DNA from 4 places in the Trichococcus flocculiformis genome. Region 1 is predicted to be linked to each of the others. Evidence: predicted binding sites of a transcription regulator. Region 1 holds the regulator's gene; each other region holds the start of a gene.
What was found. Region 1 encodes Rex, which represses fermentation and respiration genes when NADH is low (regulators of the CRP and FNR family bind a similar motif). Its sites were predicted from a motif close to TTGTGAANTANTTCACAA; they were not measured.
Positions count from the first base shown of each region.

Region 2: the regulator Rex is predicted to act here: its motif matches at 2,484-2,501, upstream of pflB (formate C-acetyltransferase).
Region 3: the regulator Rex is predicted to act here: its motif matches at 2,048-2,065, upstream of trhO (oxygen-dependent tRNA uridine(34) hydroxylase TrhO).
Region 4: the regulator Rex is predicted to act here: its motif matches at 1,165-1,182, upstream of pflB (formate C-acetyltransferase).

Region 1 is NZ_OY759718.1:852,094-856,069, forward strand. It holds gene ACKPCD_RS04375 (ABC-F family ATP-binding cassette domain-containing protein) at 1-1,415, opposite strand, end outside; gene ACKPCD_RS04380 (redox-sensing transcriptional repressor Rex) at 1,765-2,397, shown strand; gene ACKPCD_RS04385 (DUF4305 domain-containing protein) at 2,805-3,011, opposite strand; gene ACKPCD_RS04390 (CPBP family intramembrane glutamic endopeptidase) at 3,053-3,562, opposite strand; gene groES (co-chaperone GroES) at 3,923-3,976, shown strand, end outside.
Region 2 is NZ_OY759718.1:1,797,290-1,801,265, forward strand. It holds gene parC (DNA topoisomerase IV subunit A) at 1-2,231, shown strand, start outside; gene pflB (formate C-acetyltransferase) at 2,532-3,976, shown strand, end outside.
Region 3 is NZ_OY759718.1:2,022,303-2,026,278, forward strand. It holds gene ACKPCD_RS09645 (M3 family oligoendopeptidase) at 1-976, shown strand, start outside; gene ACKPCD_RS09650 (diacylglycerol/lipid kinase family protein) at 1,034-1,930, opposite strand; gene trhO (oxygen-dependent tRNA uridine(34) hydroxylase TrhO) at 2,103-3,083, shown strand; gene ACKPCD_RS09660 (transglycosylase domain-containing protein) at 3,228-3,976, shown strand, end outside.
Region 4 is NZ_OY759718.1:971,350-975,325, reverse strand. It holds gene pflB (formate C-acetyltransferase) at 1-1,005, opposite strand, end outside; gene ACKPCD_RS04900 (MATE family efflux transporter) at 1,262-2,590, opposite strand; gene yghU (glutathione-dependent disulfide-bond oxidoreductase) at 2,842-3,630, opposite strand; gene ACKPCD_RS04890 (SDR family NAD(P)-dependent oxidoreductase) at 3,774-3,976, opposite strand, start outside.

The DNA of each region.
Region 1 (3,976 bases):
TCGAGGACAAGGAAATTCTTTTGGTCCAGTGCCAGCTTGCAGAGCGAAAGCCTTGCCTTCTCGCCGCCGCTCAATGCCGGAATCGTTTTTTCGACATCGGCGCCGGAGAACAGGAAGCTCCCCAGGATACTGCGCACATCTTTTTCGTTCAGCGTGGGATGAAGATCCCAGATTTCGGCGAGAACGCTCTTGTTTTTGGAAAGGTTGCCTAATTCTTGGTCATAATAACCGAGATCGACATTGGCGCCGAGCTGGACTCTGCCTTTCAAAAGCGGAATCTCGGAAATGATCGACTTCAGCAAAGTGGACTTGCCGATCCCGTTCGGCCCGACGATCGCGATCGCCTGCTGTTTACGGATGTCAAGATTGATCGGATCAGCCAGGATCTTATCGGCATAGCCGACAGCCCCGTTTTCCAGCGTCAAGACGACATTTCCGCTTTCTTTTGCGATATCGAAAGAGAAGCGAGCGGAACGCTCATCGCCTTTCGGTCTGTCCATCCGCTCCATTTTTTCCAGACGTTTGCGGCGGCTTTGCGCCATTTTGGTCGTGGAAGCGCGCGCCAGATTGCGGGCGACATAATCCTCCAATTTGGATATTTCATCCTGTTGCTTCTCGTAAGCCTTCAATTCCTGCTCCAGGCGGGCGGCTTTCTCGGTCAGATAATAGGAGTAGTTGCCTTTGTAGTGCTGGATCTTGTGGCGGCTGATTTCATACACCTCCGTGGCGACTTTGTCCAGGAAGTATCGGTCATGGGAAACGATCAAAAGCGAACCGTTGTAACCGATCAGATAATTTTCCAGCCAAGCCAGCGTATCGATGTCCAGATGGTTGGTGGGCTCATCCAAAATGAGCAGGTCGTTCTTTTCAAGCAAGATTTTGGCCAAGGCAAGCCTGGTTTTCTGGCCGCCTGACAATTGGGAAATCGGACGATCGTAATCTCCTTCGTAGAACTGGAATCCGTGAAGCACCGAACGGATCTCGGATTCATAGCCGTACGCGTTCTTTTCGTGCAAAGTATGCTGGAGATGGTCATAGCGTTCCAGAGCTTTTTGGTAGGCTTCTTCATCCTCGAGCAAGTCCGGATCCCCCAAAGCGACGGCGGCTTGTTCAGCTTCCTTACTTAATTGGATGAGCGGGGCAAAAATGGTCAACATTTCCTGCCAAATCGTGTTGGATGAATCGACCGCGCTATGCTGATCCAGGTAGCCGATCGTTACGTCCTTGCTCTTTGAAACAGAGCCGGCATCCGTTGCTTCGATGCCTGCCAAAATCTTCAGCAAGGTCGATTTGCCGGCTCCGTTTCGGCCGACGAGTGCAATACGCGAATGGTCTTGAACAGTAATTTGAATATTGTCGAATAAGACGCTCGCCCCAAAAAGGCGCGCCAAATTTTGTCCTTGCAGTAAAATCATATGTAGTGTCCTCTTTCTAAGCAAATGCTGGCATTTATCCCTTCCATTTTATCACAGCATGCATTGATTCGATAGGGACAAGCAAAGTTATTGCTATATTCACGTATTTGTACATGTGAAAAAATGTTGGCGACTCCGCTTACATTTGTTACAGTATTTCACATGTTGTTCAAAAAAGGCTTCACAATCAAGTCCGATTTCGAACAAATTAGTAGATTTTTCACAATCAGGTGATATAATAGGCAGTATGAAATGAAAGCTTAAGTATGTGAACATACTTTTTAAAGTTTGTCGGAACCGCACAAACACTATGAGTTACGAAATGAAAGAGGAAAGAAGAGGAGAAAAAATGTCGACGAATGATATTCCAAAAGCTACGGCAAGGAGGTTGCCGATTTACCACCGCTATTTGCGCTTTTTGCATAACGCTGGTAAAAAACGTGTTTCATCCACTGAGCTCAGTGAAGCAGTAAAAGTGGATAGTGCTACTATCCGTAGGGATTTTTCATATTTTGGCGCACTGGGTAAAAGAGGATACGGCTATGATGTCGAGTATTTGTTGGATTTCTTCAGCAAAACCTTGAATCAGGACCGTTTGACGAACGTTGCTTTGATCGGTGTGGGTAATTTGGGTCATGCCTTGTTGAACTACAACTTCCACGTAAGCAACAATGTGCGCATCAGTGCAGCATTTGATGTCAATGAAGGCATTGTTGGTAAAATCCTCAGTGGTGTACCGGTGTACCCCATGACGGATATGGTGGAGCAGTTGCGTATCCAACAGATTGATGTAGCCATTCTGACCGTTCCCCAAGAAGTTGCGCAGGATGCAACGAACCGTTTGACCGAAGCGGGCGTTCGCGGCATCATGAACTTTACCCCGATCCGTCTTTCCGTTCCGGAAAATGTCCGCGTTCAGAATGTGGATTTGACGAATGAATTGCAGACGTTGATTTATTTCTTGGACAATGATATCGGCTGAGCAAAGTCGGCAGTTGATGATAAGAAAACGCAAAAAGAAGGATGAGGCCGCCTCATCCTTCTTTTTTTCATTAGCAAGTAGGTATACATTTTGAACAAAGAAATGCATCACCAAGGGTGATTTAAAGGTCAGCAAATTATTTGGTGTTTCCAAAGTGATGTCTAGCGGTCCAAGCCTGCCTCTCGGAAAGAGAGGCAGGAACCCCTTGTCTCTTCGAGCCAAGGATACTGTTCGACTAACCTGCTGACGCAGGAAGTCTCTCAGCAATTGCGCTCTACGATGCTCATTTGCATGGGACTCTTAGGGATTCATCCCTTAGAGCCCTAGTACAAGGTGACCGTAGGAAACGTTGCGAGGCCAGATTTCCTAAATTTCTTTCGAGGCAGAGCGGGCTTGTACCGCTTTTCCTAGTTTTTGTCGATGCTGTTTTTGATTTTCAGGTAGGCGTTGAACATGCGAACGCCTTTTACGACATCACTTGTTGCGAACAGCACGCTGATGATGGCCATGAATCCCCACCCTGCAGTATTCACTGCGTCGACTGCCAGCGAAATGAAAAGGATTGCGAAAACAAAACGGATGATTACTTGAATTAATAGATTTTTTAAAGTCATGTTATTCCTTTCTTTTTCCTAAATAGCGGACTTCACGTGCCTTACGAAATGAGTTGGGAGAGAATCGGCAAAGCGGATACGGCATTCATCAACGCATGCGCAATCATCGGAGTGGCTATGTTTCTTGTTCTGTAATAAAGGAAAGAAAACCATAGTCCCAGAGAGCCATAAACCAAATAGTGCCCATCATTATGCGCAATCGCAAAAAGCAAAGCACTGATAGTGGCTGCGCCGACGATCCCGATTGCATCAACCAGATGTGTGACAATCGCTTTACGGAATACAAATTCCTCCATCACAGGTGCAAAGATGATAATGTTAAAAATAAAGAATGGATAGCGGTTTGTCAAGTCCAGCAATACTTCCGTATTTTCGGAAATCACGGGCATCTTGAACAAAAGATACTCCACGTTCATCGCGACGATCTGAATCAGGATAGCTCCCAAGAAGCCAAAGATTCCGATCGCGAGCGTTTTTCCGATTGGGGCGGCTGGTTGCTCTGTAAGGCTGTTTTGTGGTGTCCATTTTTTTCTGCTATTCCATGCTACCATAAGGACAGTCCCTAGGAAAGCGAAGAATAGCGAGAGATTCATAGCCGCTGCGATACGATCTGCCTCCGGAATGAAAAAAAGTATAACGACCGGCAGAAGCTGAGAAGCGAGATAGATGAGAATGATCTGTATGGCTAACGTTGACCTGGAACGTATTTTTTTATTCATATAATAGTACCTTTCTGAGAGAACTGACGTCTTACGCTTGATAAACAGTATAGCATAATAGCGTAAAAAAATAGAATCAGAAAAAATCGGCTTCCCTCTTGCAAATTAATTGGAGATTGATTAATATAGAAATGTAACTTAGCACTCTGAGTTGATGAGTGCTAAAATAAACTTATTTTTGGAGGGATCATCTTGTTAAAACCATTAGGAAACCGTGTTATTGTAGAAGTTGCCAAAGAAGAGGAA
Region 2 (3,976 bases), 950 kb from region 1:
ATGGCGATTCCAGTGTCTATGAAGCGATGGTACGTTTGAGTCAGGATTGGAAGATGCGAGAAGTATTGGTCGAAATGCACGGCAATAACGGAAGCATGGATGGCGATTCAGCTGCAGCGATGCGGTATACCGAAGCACGTCTTTCGAAAATTTCTGCAGAATTGCTACGCGATATCGATAAAGAAACAGTAGACTTTGTACTGAACTTCGACGATACCGATCAGGAACCTACCGTGTTGCCTGCCAGATACCCGAATCTCTTGGTGAACGGCGCTACCGGCATTTCCGCAGGGTATGCAACCGATATCCCGCCGCATAATTTAGGTGAAGTCATCGATGCAACTTTGCACCTGATCGATCATCCTGATGCGGAGCTCAAAGCGCTTATGAAATATGTTAAAGGACCTGACTTCCCTACCGGAGCAATCATTCAGGGGTTGGAAGGCTTGCAGGATGCATACAGAACCGGAAAAGGTAAAGTTGTTGTCCGTTCGCGCACGTCCATAGAGAGCATTCGTGGCGGCAAACAGCAAATCGTCATTTCGGAGATTCCTTATGACGTCAATAAAGCGACGCTTGTGAAGAGGATGGATGAAATCCGCATTAACCGTAAAATTGAAGGAATCGCTGAAGTGCGGGATGAATCGGATCGCTCGGGACTCCAGATTGTCGTTGAACTGAAAAAAGAGGCAAATGCAGAGGGGATTCTCAATTATCTGCTCAAAAATACGGATCTGCAAGTGAACTATAATTTCAATATGGTCGCAATCGATGAACGTCGTCCGATGCAGGTCGGGTTGCACCAAATACTGAAAGCCTATATCCGTCATCAGAAAGTCGTCATCACCCGCAGGACGAATTATAACCTGAAGAAGGCAGAGACGCGCCTGCACATTGTGGATGCATTAATCAGAGTGATTTCGATCCTTGATGAAGTCATTCAATTGATCCGTGACAGCAAAGACAAAAAGGACTCGAAACAGAATCTGATGAGGCAATATGCTTTTTCGGAAGCGCAAGCGGAAGCTATCGTTTCGTTACAACTGTACCGGTTATCCAACACGGATATCACTGCCCTGCAAAACGAAAAGTTGGAACTGAATGAGCAGATTGCGACGTACCTTGAAATTCTGAAGCAAGAAAAAACATTGTACGCTGTGATGAAAAATGAGCTTGCCACGGTCAAAAAGCAATACGCTAACCCTCGCAGGACTACAATCCAGCATGAGATCGAGGAAATCAAAATCGATACGGAAGTGTTGGTGCCGATAGAAGAAGTCATTGTCGTAATCACTAAAGAAGGCTATTACAAGCGTACCAGCCTGCGTTCTTTTGGAGCGTCGACAATCGAAGAAATCGGCTTGCGCGAAGGAGATAAGCCGCTATTTGTCGGGAAAGCTTCGACCCTGGATGCCATCGTGATGTTCACCAACAAGGGGGACTATCTTCATTTCCCGGTACATGAGTTGCCTGAGTTGAAATGGAAAGATACGGGCCATCATATCTCGCAAAACATTCCCTTCGCTTCGGAGGAGAAAATCATCAGTGTGGAAATGATTCCGAATAACGGTGAACCAACCGGTACCCTTCTTTTTGTATCAAAAGAAGGGTACATCAAACAGACACTGATGAGCGATTTCCGGACTTTCCGTGGTTACAGGAATAAAAAGGCAGTCGCCATGAAGATGAAGAGCGAGACAGATACGATCGTTTCAATCCAACGTCTGGAGGATAAGCAAAATTACGAGGTTCTGTTGGTGACGCATTTCGGATTTAGTTTGCGATACGCCGTCAGCGAGGTTGGCATCATCGGAACGCGCGCCAGCGGAGTTAAGTCCATTAACCTGAAAGAAGGAGATTTTGTAGTAGGGGGAGCCGCATTTAAAGAAGGTGATGATGAGTTCCCGATTCTTGTGCTTACACAAAGAGGGAACATCAAAAAATTCAAATCCGGAGAAGTTCCGATTTTGGGTCGTGCAAAACGAGGGCTGATGCTTCTGAAGGAGCTGAAGGCCAAGCCGCACCGGATCATTTTTATGGATTGCAATCTGTCCATCCCTAATCATTATGCAATCCGAACGAGCAACGGCAAGACTATTATGGTGGAAAGCAAAGAAACGCCATTCAGTCCGAGATATTCCAACGGCAGCTTCGCAATCAACGAAAAGACCGATGGCGAAGTATCGGATATCGAAAAAGAGTTTGATTTTTCACAAATTAGAATTTCTTAATTTTCTGTTATAAACAAAATATCAAAACGGAAACTGTGTAATAGTACAGTTTCCGTTTTTTTATGAAACAGATTTTTGGTCAAAATAAAGGTTTCACTAACTAATCAGAAGCTTTAATCGTAAACCTTCTTTTGGAAATCCCTACATAACAAGGTTTAAAAATATTTATTTCAAATAATATAAAAAGTTCGGAAAAAAGATTGATAGTTGTTGCACTTTTATCTGTACGTGTTATAATGTTCGTGTAGAAACCTGTTACACATATCACAATGTGAGGGCACTTTATAGGAGGAACATATAATGGAACAATGGCAAGGTTTTAAAGGTAAAACTTGGAAAGAAGAAGTCGACGTAAGAGACTTCATCATCAACAACTTCTCTGAATATACAGGCGACGAAAGTTTCTTGGCTGGTCCTACTGAAACCACTACTCAATTATGGGATCAAGTAATGGATCTTACAAAACAAGAAAGAGAAGCTGGCGGCGTATTGGATATGGATACAAAAGTTGTCTCATCCATCACATCACATGCAGCGGGTTACTTGAATAAAGAAAAAGAGCAAATTGTTGGTTTCCAGACTGAAAAACCACTTAAACGCAGCTTGATGCCTTTCGGCGGTATCCGTATGAGCGAACAGGCTTGTGAAGAAGCTGGCTACAAAGTTGATCCAGAAGTTTCAATGATCTTCCGTGATTACAGAAAAACACATAACCAAGGCGTATTTGACGCGTACACTCCAGAAATGCGCGCAGCAAGAACAACCGGCGTCATCACAGGCTTGCCGGATGCTTATGGCCGCGGACGCATCATCGGCGATTACCGTCGTGTTGCTTTGTATGGCGTGGACTACCTGATGCAAGACAAACTGAAAGAATTCGCTAAGATCGGCGACGGCACAATGACTGAAGAAATCATCCGTTTGAGAGAAGAATTCAGCGAACAATACCGCGCTTTGAAAGAATTGAAAGAATTGGGAAACATCTATGGATTTGATATTTCCAAACCAGCCACAAACGCTAAAGAAGCTTTCCAATGGTTATACTTCGGTTACTTGGCAGCTGTTAAACAACAAAACGGTGCTGCAATGTCATTAGGCCGTACTTCCACTTTCTTGGATATCTATATCCAACGCGATTTGGAAAACGGAACATTGACTGAAGAAGAAGCACAAGAAATCGTTGACCACTTCGTAATGAAATTACGTATGATCAAATTTGCACGTACGCCAGAATATCAAGAATTGTACTCAGGGGATCCTCAATGGGTTACTGAAGCAATCGCAGGTATGGCACATGACGGACGCTCAATGGTTACAAAATCAAGCTTCCGTTTCTTGAACACATTGACTAACTTGGGAGCTGCTCCAGAACCTAACTTGACAGTCCTTTGGTCAACTAAATTGCCTGAAAGATTCAAGAAATACTGTGCTAAAATGTCTATCGAAACAAGCGCAATCCAATACGAAAATGATGACATGATGAGCCTTGAATGGGGCGACGACTACGGCATCGCATGCTGCGTTTCCGCGATGAGAATCGGGAAACAAATGCAATTCTTCGGAGCGCGTGCTAACTTGGCCAAAACATTGCTTTACGCTATCAACGGTGGGGTTGACGAAACGAAGAAAAAACAAGTCGGACCTAAATTGCAACCAATCACTTCAGAGTACCTTGATTACGATGAAGTTGCCGAGAAATTCGATGTTATGATGGACTGGATCGTAGCTTTGTATGTGAATACATT
Region 3 (3,976 bases), 1.2 Mb from region 1:
ACAGCCCTTCCTTTCATTTTTGGACCGCAAAGCCGCTCTGATGGGCAAAGGCAGGCTGGCTTGGTATGATGTCGATGCCCCTGTGTCGCTCGGCAGTTTCCAGTCAAAAACCTTCAGCTTCGACGAAGCAGTCGATTACATCATCGAACACTTTGCCTCCTTCGGTCCGAAATTGGCAGACTTTTCCTTGGATGCCGTCAAAAACCGCTGGGTAGAAGCCGAGAACCGATCAGGCAAAAGACCTGGTGGCTATTGCGAAGATTACCCGGAATCGAAAGAATCACGGATTTTCATGACCTTTACGGGTTCAGCCAGCGATATGAGTACACTGGCCCATGAATTGGGACATGCCTTCCATTCACACGTGATGCGCGATCTGCCGGATCTGAACACGCGCTACGCCATGAACGTCGCCGAAACGGCATCGACTTTTGCGGAAACCATCATCAGCGCTGCCACAGTCAGGGAAGCGAGCAGCGATGAAGAAAAAATTTCCTTGCTCAACACGAAGCTCGAAAATGCGACGGCCATGTTTCTGAATATACATGCTCGTTATCTTTTCGAGAAGACCTTCTACACCGAAAGGATGAACGGCTTTGTCACTGCAGAACGACTGTCAGTAATGATGGAAGCCGCCCAAAAAGAGGCTTATCAAGATGCCTTGAGTGACTACCATCCCCTATTCTGGGCGAGTAAATTGCACTTTTTCATCGATGATGTGCCCTTCTACAATTTCCCTTACACGTTTGGCTTCCTGTTCAGCCTGGGAATCTATGCGCAATCGTTGCAGCAGACTGAAAATTTTGAAGAAACCTATATTTCGTTACTGCGGGATACTGGTTCGATGACAACTGAAGACCTTGTGCTGAAGCATCTTGGTGCCGATATCACTCAGCCGGACTTCTGGAATCAAGGATTGGAGATCATGGCAGCTGATGTAAAGGAATTCCTGCGCCTGACCGAAAAGTATGTCTAAAGACAAAAGACAAAACACATCCCTGCGACCTGTATTTTGGGTCGTAGGGATGTGTTTTTAAGAGCGTGCCGGTCCATAAACCTTTATAAAGGAAGGTAGTATCGCGATTTCAAGCGGAAATGCAGGGCCTTCATCACCGTCTACATTCGTGATCAGTTTATCGCCATCCGCAATGGCGACAGTAGCGTGTTTGAATGTTCTATAGATGACAGTATCCGAATTTTTGAGTTCACCCATGATAAGCTGAGGCAGGATTTTCAGAGAATCCAACAGACTGAACTCCTTGAAAACGACCATTCGCATTTTCCCGTCATCGACTTCTGCTTGTGGCATGAAACGCTCGAAACTGGCGATTGAATTCGTTAAAGCAATCAGGAGGAGCGGGGATTCCTGAGTAAATGTTTCCTCATCCACTGTTATGCGGAAACGATGCATCGGCTGGTTCGCCAGCGCTTTCCCTCCTTCAATGAAGTAAGCCAGTGGACCTAATTTTGTTTTTTGCTCCAAACTCACTTCTTCCACAGCTTCAGGAATCGCGCCGGCAGCTACATTAGACACAAAATATCGGTCATTAACTTTGCCGATATCCAAATCCAACAAGACCGCAGTTTCAAACATTTCGATAGCCTGCCCGGGGTCCAAAGGGATGCCGAGCGCCCTTGCTAGATCATTGACAGTGCCCAATGGTACGAAACCGAAAGAGACATCTGTTCCGGCAGCCGCCAAGCCGTTGATGGTTTCATTGACTGTGCCATCACCTCCCATGCAAAACACAGCTTCATGGCCGTTCTTTGCAGCTTCATACGCAAACTTCATGGCATCGCCCTGTTTCCCTGTTTCTTTGACTGTCACCTCTTCGAACATGTTTCTCAATTGCGTTTCCATCAATTCCAGATAACTAGAGGCCATTTCGCCCCCTGATGATGGATTGACGATCAATGTACAAATGCCCATTTCATTCCCCCACTTTCATTTTATCTCTAATGTAAGTGTAGCATGCATCACTCACATCCATAAAGTAGAACACCATTTTTCGAATTTTGAGCATATCCTTGGCTTTTCGCTTACAAAATGTGTATAATTTCATAACGTTCGAAGTAAAACAGATTGAATTAGGGGGAGCAGTATGACAAAAGACTATCGTGTCCTACTCTATTATAAATATACACCGATAGAGGATGCAGAAACATTCGCGCAAGAACATCTACGATTCTGCAAAGAAATCGGCTTAAAAGGAAGAATTTTGGTAGCACCGGAAGGCATCAACGGCACGGTCTCCGGAACAATCGATCAAACACAAGCCTACATCGCTCAAATGAATGCAGATCCGCGCTTCAGCGACATCACCTACAAAATCGATGAGACAGACGGTCATGCCTTCAAAAAGATGTTCGTCCGCCCACGCCAGGAAATCGTTTCCTTGCATTTGGGAGGAGACGATCTCGATCCCAACGAAACTACTGGTGAATACTTATCTCCGGAAGCTTTCCGCGAAGCCATTCTAGACGAAAATACTGTCGTCATTGATGCCCGCAACGATTATGAGTACGACCTCGGCCACTTCCGCGGAGCTGTTCGTCCGGATATTGCAAACTTCCGCGAATTGCCGCAATGGATCCGTGAAAACAAAGAACAATTTATGGAAAAACGAGTTGTGACTTATTGCACCGGCGGCATCCGTTGTGAAAAATTCTCAGGTTGGCTCGTCAAAGAAGGTTTTAAAGATGTCGGCCAACTGCATGGCGGGATCGCAACCTACGGCAAAGACGAAACGGTTAAAGGCGATCTTTGGGATGGGAAAATGTATGTCTTCGATGAGCGCATCGGTGTGGATATCAATCGCATCGAACATGTCGTGGTCGGAAAGGACTGGTTCGATGGAACACCATGCGAACGCTACGTGAATTGCGCCAATCCAAGCTGCAACCGGAGAATACTTTGTTCCGAAGAAAACGAGCACAAATACATGCGCAGCTGTTCGCATGAATGTCGCGTCCATCAGCCGAATTATTATGTGCAACGTAATCAATTGACGCAGTCTGACGTTGAGGAACGTTTGGCTGCCATCGGTGAAACATTTGAGAATACTGCTACTACAACAGTATAGCAATAACATTGTCAGCAAGGATAATATTCCTTGCTGATTTTTTGTGTTCCTCTCACTTAGTGATTGTTCACGCTATGTAATAGTCAGGGCAGAGCTTTTTTGTTATACTGATAAGTGACCACCTGAAAAGGAAAGAGGGAATTTATGAAGAATCCAGATGGAAATAATGCGGAAAAATGGCTGAAAAAAATCGGCGAATTTGTTAAACGCCTTGGGCAATCAATAAATAGCCGCCTCCAGCGGATTTTCACGAAAGAAAATGCTGCAAGAACAAAAGATAAAGCTTTGCTGTGGGAACAAAAAACCCACAAGCGTATAAACCAAAGTAAGACTTCATTGCGAAAAATGAAACATAAGTTGGACACCGAAACAAACATGAAACCGCTCCTCTCGAAAGGAGCTTTCGGTCTCAATGTTTTTTTCGGTGTCATCCGGAACATTTTTACCGGAATCATACTTCTGATGGTCTTGTTGGGCATGTTCGGGGGTGGCGCTGGTCTGGGTTATTTCGCTAATTTGATTTCAAAAGAAACTGCCCCTACCTACGAAAGCATGGCTGAAGACATCGGAAATGTCGAACTCGTTTCCACTATGTATTATGCGAACAGTGAGGCCATTTCGGAAATACGCACAGATTTGGTCAGGACAACTGTCGGATCAGAAAACATCTCTCCGCTCATCAAAGAAGCACTCATCGCAACAGAAGATGAAAATTTTTATGAGCATAATGGGATTGTACCTAAGGCCATTTTAAGGGCGTTGGTGACTGAACTGACCGGATTCGGCAGTCAAAGCGGCGGCTCAACATTGACGCAGCAGCTCGTCAAACAACAGATTTTGACGAATGAAGTGACTTTTTCCCGCAAAGCCAATGAGATTTTATTGGCGCTACG
Region 4 (3,976 bases), 120 kb from region 1:
GTTGTCATCAAGCATACCTGCAAATGTCAATGTTGCCCAGGTTGGGTCTCCCGCAAACAAAGCTTCGTATTCTGGTGTTCTGAGTTGACGAACGATACGGACTTTCATTACCAAGTGGTCGATCAATTCTTGCGCTTCTTTTTCAGTCAACGTGCCTTCTTGGAGATCACGCTCGATATAGATATCCAGGAATTCTGCAATACGGCCTAAACCTTGTGCAGCACCGTTGTCTTCTTTGACCATAGCCAAGAATCCTAAGTAAACCCATTGCACTGCTTCTTGTGCATTTTCTGCCGGTCTGCTGATATCAAAACCATAAATTTTGCCTAGTTCAATCAGTTTGCCTAATGCACGATATTGCGTTGAAACTTCTTCGCGCAAACGAATGTCTTCTTCAGTATATGTTTTTGCTTGCAAAGCGTTCCAATCATTCAGTTTTTGTTTCTTCAAGTAATCCACACCGTACAATGCAATACGTCTGAAATCAGGAATGATTCGTCCGCGACCGTAAGCGTCAGGTAATCCTGTAACGATCTTGTTGCGTCTAGCCATGCGAATGTCGTCATCGTAAGCATCAAAGACGCCTTGGTTATGCGTTTTGCGATGTTCTGTATAGAACTCATCCAATTCCGGATCAAGCTCATAACCGTAAGATTTTAATGCTGTTTCTGCCATACGGATACCACCATAAACGTTCAAGCCGCGTTTCAATGGTTTTTCTGTCTGTAGCCCAACGATTTTTTCTAAATCTTTGTTGATATATCCAGCCGGATGAGAAGTTATTGTACTGACAACAGAAGTGTCTGCATCCAAAACCCCGCCATTAGCGATTTCTTGTTTTTTAAGTTCTATGATCTCTTGCCATAACTCATTTGTCGCTTCTGTAGGTCCTTCCAGGAAACTGTCATCGCCAACATATTCTGTATAGTTATCTTTGATGAATTCTTGGACGTCAATACCGTTTTGCCATTGAGAACCTTTAAAACCACGCCACGCATTATTCATAAACTAATTCCTCCGCATCTCAGTAGTTTGTTTTTATATTCACATTATACACCATCACGAATGATTTTATAACAGTTATCCTAATTTTTTTTAAAAAAGTTAAAAAAGCTTTTAAATAGGGGTATCTCTGTTATATAATCAGACGCTAAACTGTATCAATTGTTATATAACTGACAAATTCTAACGGTCTTCACATTTTTTTCGTTTGTATCCTCACTCTATACGATAAAAATTACACATTTAATGTCTTACAGATTCAGTCAGGGTTTCCATACGCAATGCTTCCCTTTTCGGTGGCAGTCGTCAAATAAAGTGCAAATCCGGCAACGATCAGCTCGGAAAGCACAAATGATGACCAGATCCCTGTCATTCCCCAATGGCTGCTCAATAGGATTGCCATCGGTACGATAACCGCAAGTCCCCTCAGAACCGAAAGGACAAAAGCGGCCCGTCCCTTTTCGGTTGCGCTGAGTATCATCGCCGTCACGATATTGATTCCGACAAAGAAAAATCCAAGAAAATAGATTTTCATTCCGCTGTCAGCCAACTTTAGTATCACCGGATCATTTTCATTGTTAAACAGGCCGATCAACGCTGCCGAGTTGAAGAAGGTCCCCAGGTAAATCAAGGCAGCGATGAAACCCGCCGTCAACAGTGCATAGCGGTTCACGCGCCGGACCGTCTTGCGATCCTTCAGACCATAATATTTACTGATGAGCGGTTGCACACCCTGCCCCAGCCCGGTAAAGATCGCGACTGCCACAAAGGCAATATTTGCGACAATCCCGTAGGCGGCAACCCCTTTGTTTCCCTCGAGCCCCAAAATCAACAAGTTGAAGGTCGTCAGCACAACTGCCGAGGATACTTCCATGATGAAAGTGGACGATCCCAGATTAAGGATGTCCTTGATTGCCGGACGCGTCAACTTGTGCTTCAAAATAGCGGGCCGGGATTTCTTTTTTGCGAAATGGATCGAGAGGATGCCTAGACTGATGATCGGGGCCAAGCTTGTCGCAAAAGCGGCACCAAACATCCCCATTTTTAGAGGGAAAAGGAATATGTAATCCAGGATGACATTCGAAACACTGCCGCCAATCATCGCCAGCATAGCCAGTCTGGGATTGTTGTCGTTCCGGACGAAAGCCAGGACCGTATTATTCAGGATGAAAAATGGCGCAAACACCATAATCGTGGCCATATAGGCATGTGTCAAAGGCAATGTCACTGCATCGGCACCCAAAATCGATGATAATGCCTTCGAACCGAATAATCCGAGCACAGCGAACAACAAGCCTGCCAGAGTACCAAGCTTAAGCGCCCCTGCAAAGACCGCCTCTGCTTCTTTGTGTTTGTTCCGGGATTTCAGGATACCGAAACGGGCTGCTCCGCCGATGCCGATCATCAGACCGATTCCGAGGATGATGCTGAAAACCGGGATGGCAAAATTCAACGCCGCGATCCCGGTAGCCCCCAAAGCTTTTGCGATATAATACGTGTCGGCCAAAATATAGAACGACACGCCGATCATGCCCAAAATATTCAGACTGACATACTTCGAAAAGTCCTTCACTAGTGATTTTTCCATGCTGCTGTCTCCTTCCAAAATAAAAAAGGTGTCCCGGAAACACTCCTTCAAAGACCTACGGAATGTTTCTGAACACCTTGAACTCTCTGCCCGGTGGCAAAAAGAGGGTTATCTATTAGATTGCTATCATTTGATTATATTTTTTTCGAGAAAGATTGTCAACGCCGTATTCACACGGGGTGAATGGATACCGGAGTATTTCAGAAATAATAAACGAACCTTCCTTATCATCCGTCGATCACTTACCTAAACTACTCTCCAAGCGGTTGATACTCCGCTGCCAAACCTCTTTGGACACCTGGCCGCTCTGCAATACGCTTAGACCATTCCAAAAGATGCGGATATTCATCCAGATTCAAAAATTCATAGGATCCTTTATACAGTTTTCCCAAAGCTAAACGACCGTACCAAGACCAGATGGCAATATCTGCGATGGTATAGGCATCCCCTGCTATGTAAGGTCGCTCCGCTAAGGTTTTATCGAGCAGATCCAGCTGGCGTTTTGTCTCCATCGTGAAGCGATCAATCGGGTATTGCATAGGCTCCGGAGCATATGCAAAAAAGTGGCCAAATCCTCCACCAACATAAGGTCCCGCCCCTATTTGCCAGAATAACCAATTAAGGGTTTCGGTCCGGCCATGGATATCTGTCGGGATCAGTTGGCCAAATTTCTCTGCCAAGTAAAGAAGAATGGATCCCGATTCAAAAATTTCCAAACGCGGACTTAGACTTTGGTCAACCAAGGCCGGAATTTTGGAGTTCGGATTAATCTCGACGAAATCCGAACCGAACTGGTCACCTTGCCCGATGTTGATAGTGTACAAGTCATAGTCTGCACTCGCTACACCTAATTCTTTCAGTTCTTCGAACATGATTGTTACTTTTATGCCATTCGGTGTTCCTAATGAATAGAGTTGAAACGGAGCCTCTCCGACTGGTAATTTTTGTTCGAATCGACTGCCGGCTGTTGGACGGTTGCCCACTTTATTTGAGTTCTCTTCTTTCCACTGCCATACTTTTGGTAATTCATATGCCGTCATAATAGCACTCCTCATCATATTTATTCGTTACTTCATCATACTACGCACAGGTCAATATGCCCAAATTTTTGCTTATCTATCTATTTCGATTGTTTCGATCCACGCTTTCTTAGGAAAGTAAGCGCTCAAGTTTAGACAGTTCCCTATATCAGCCTGTCTTTGCGGAATCCTGCCGTCATAAAACGCCAGGCCGCTTTTCGGTTTGTCAGCCAAGCAATCTGGGCGTCGTTTTTGAGGTTGTTCAATATTCTCGGTACAAAATATTTTGCGACCGTTTCTGGTTTAAATGCCAATATATTGAATGTCTTTCTGAACTTTTCATCTGAGAAGACCTCAGACGGGTGAC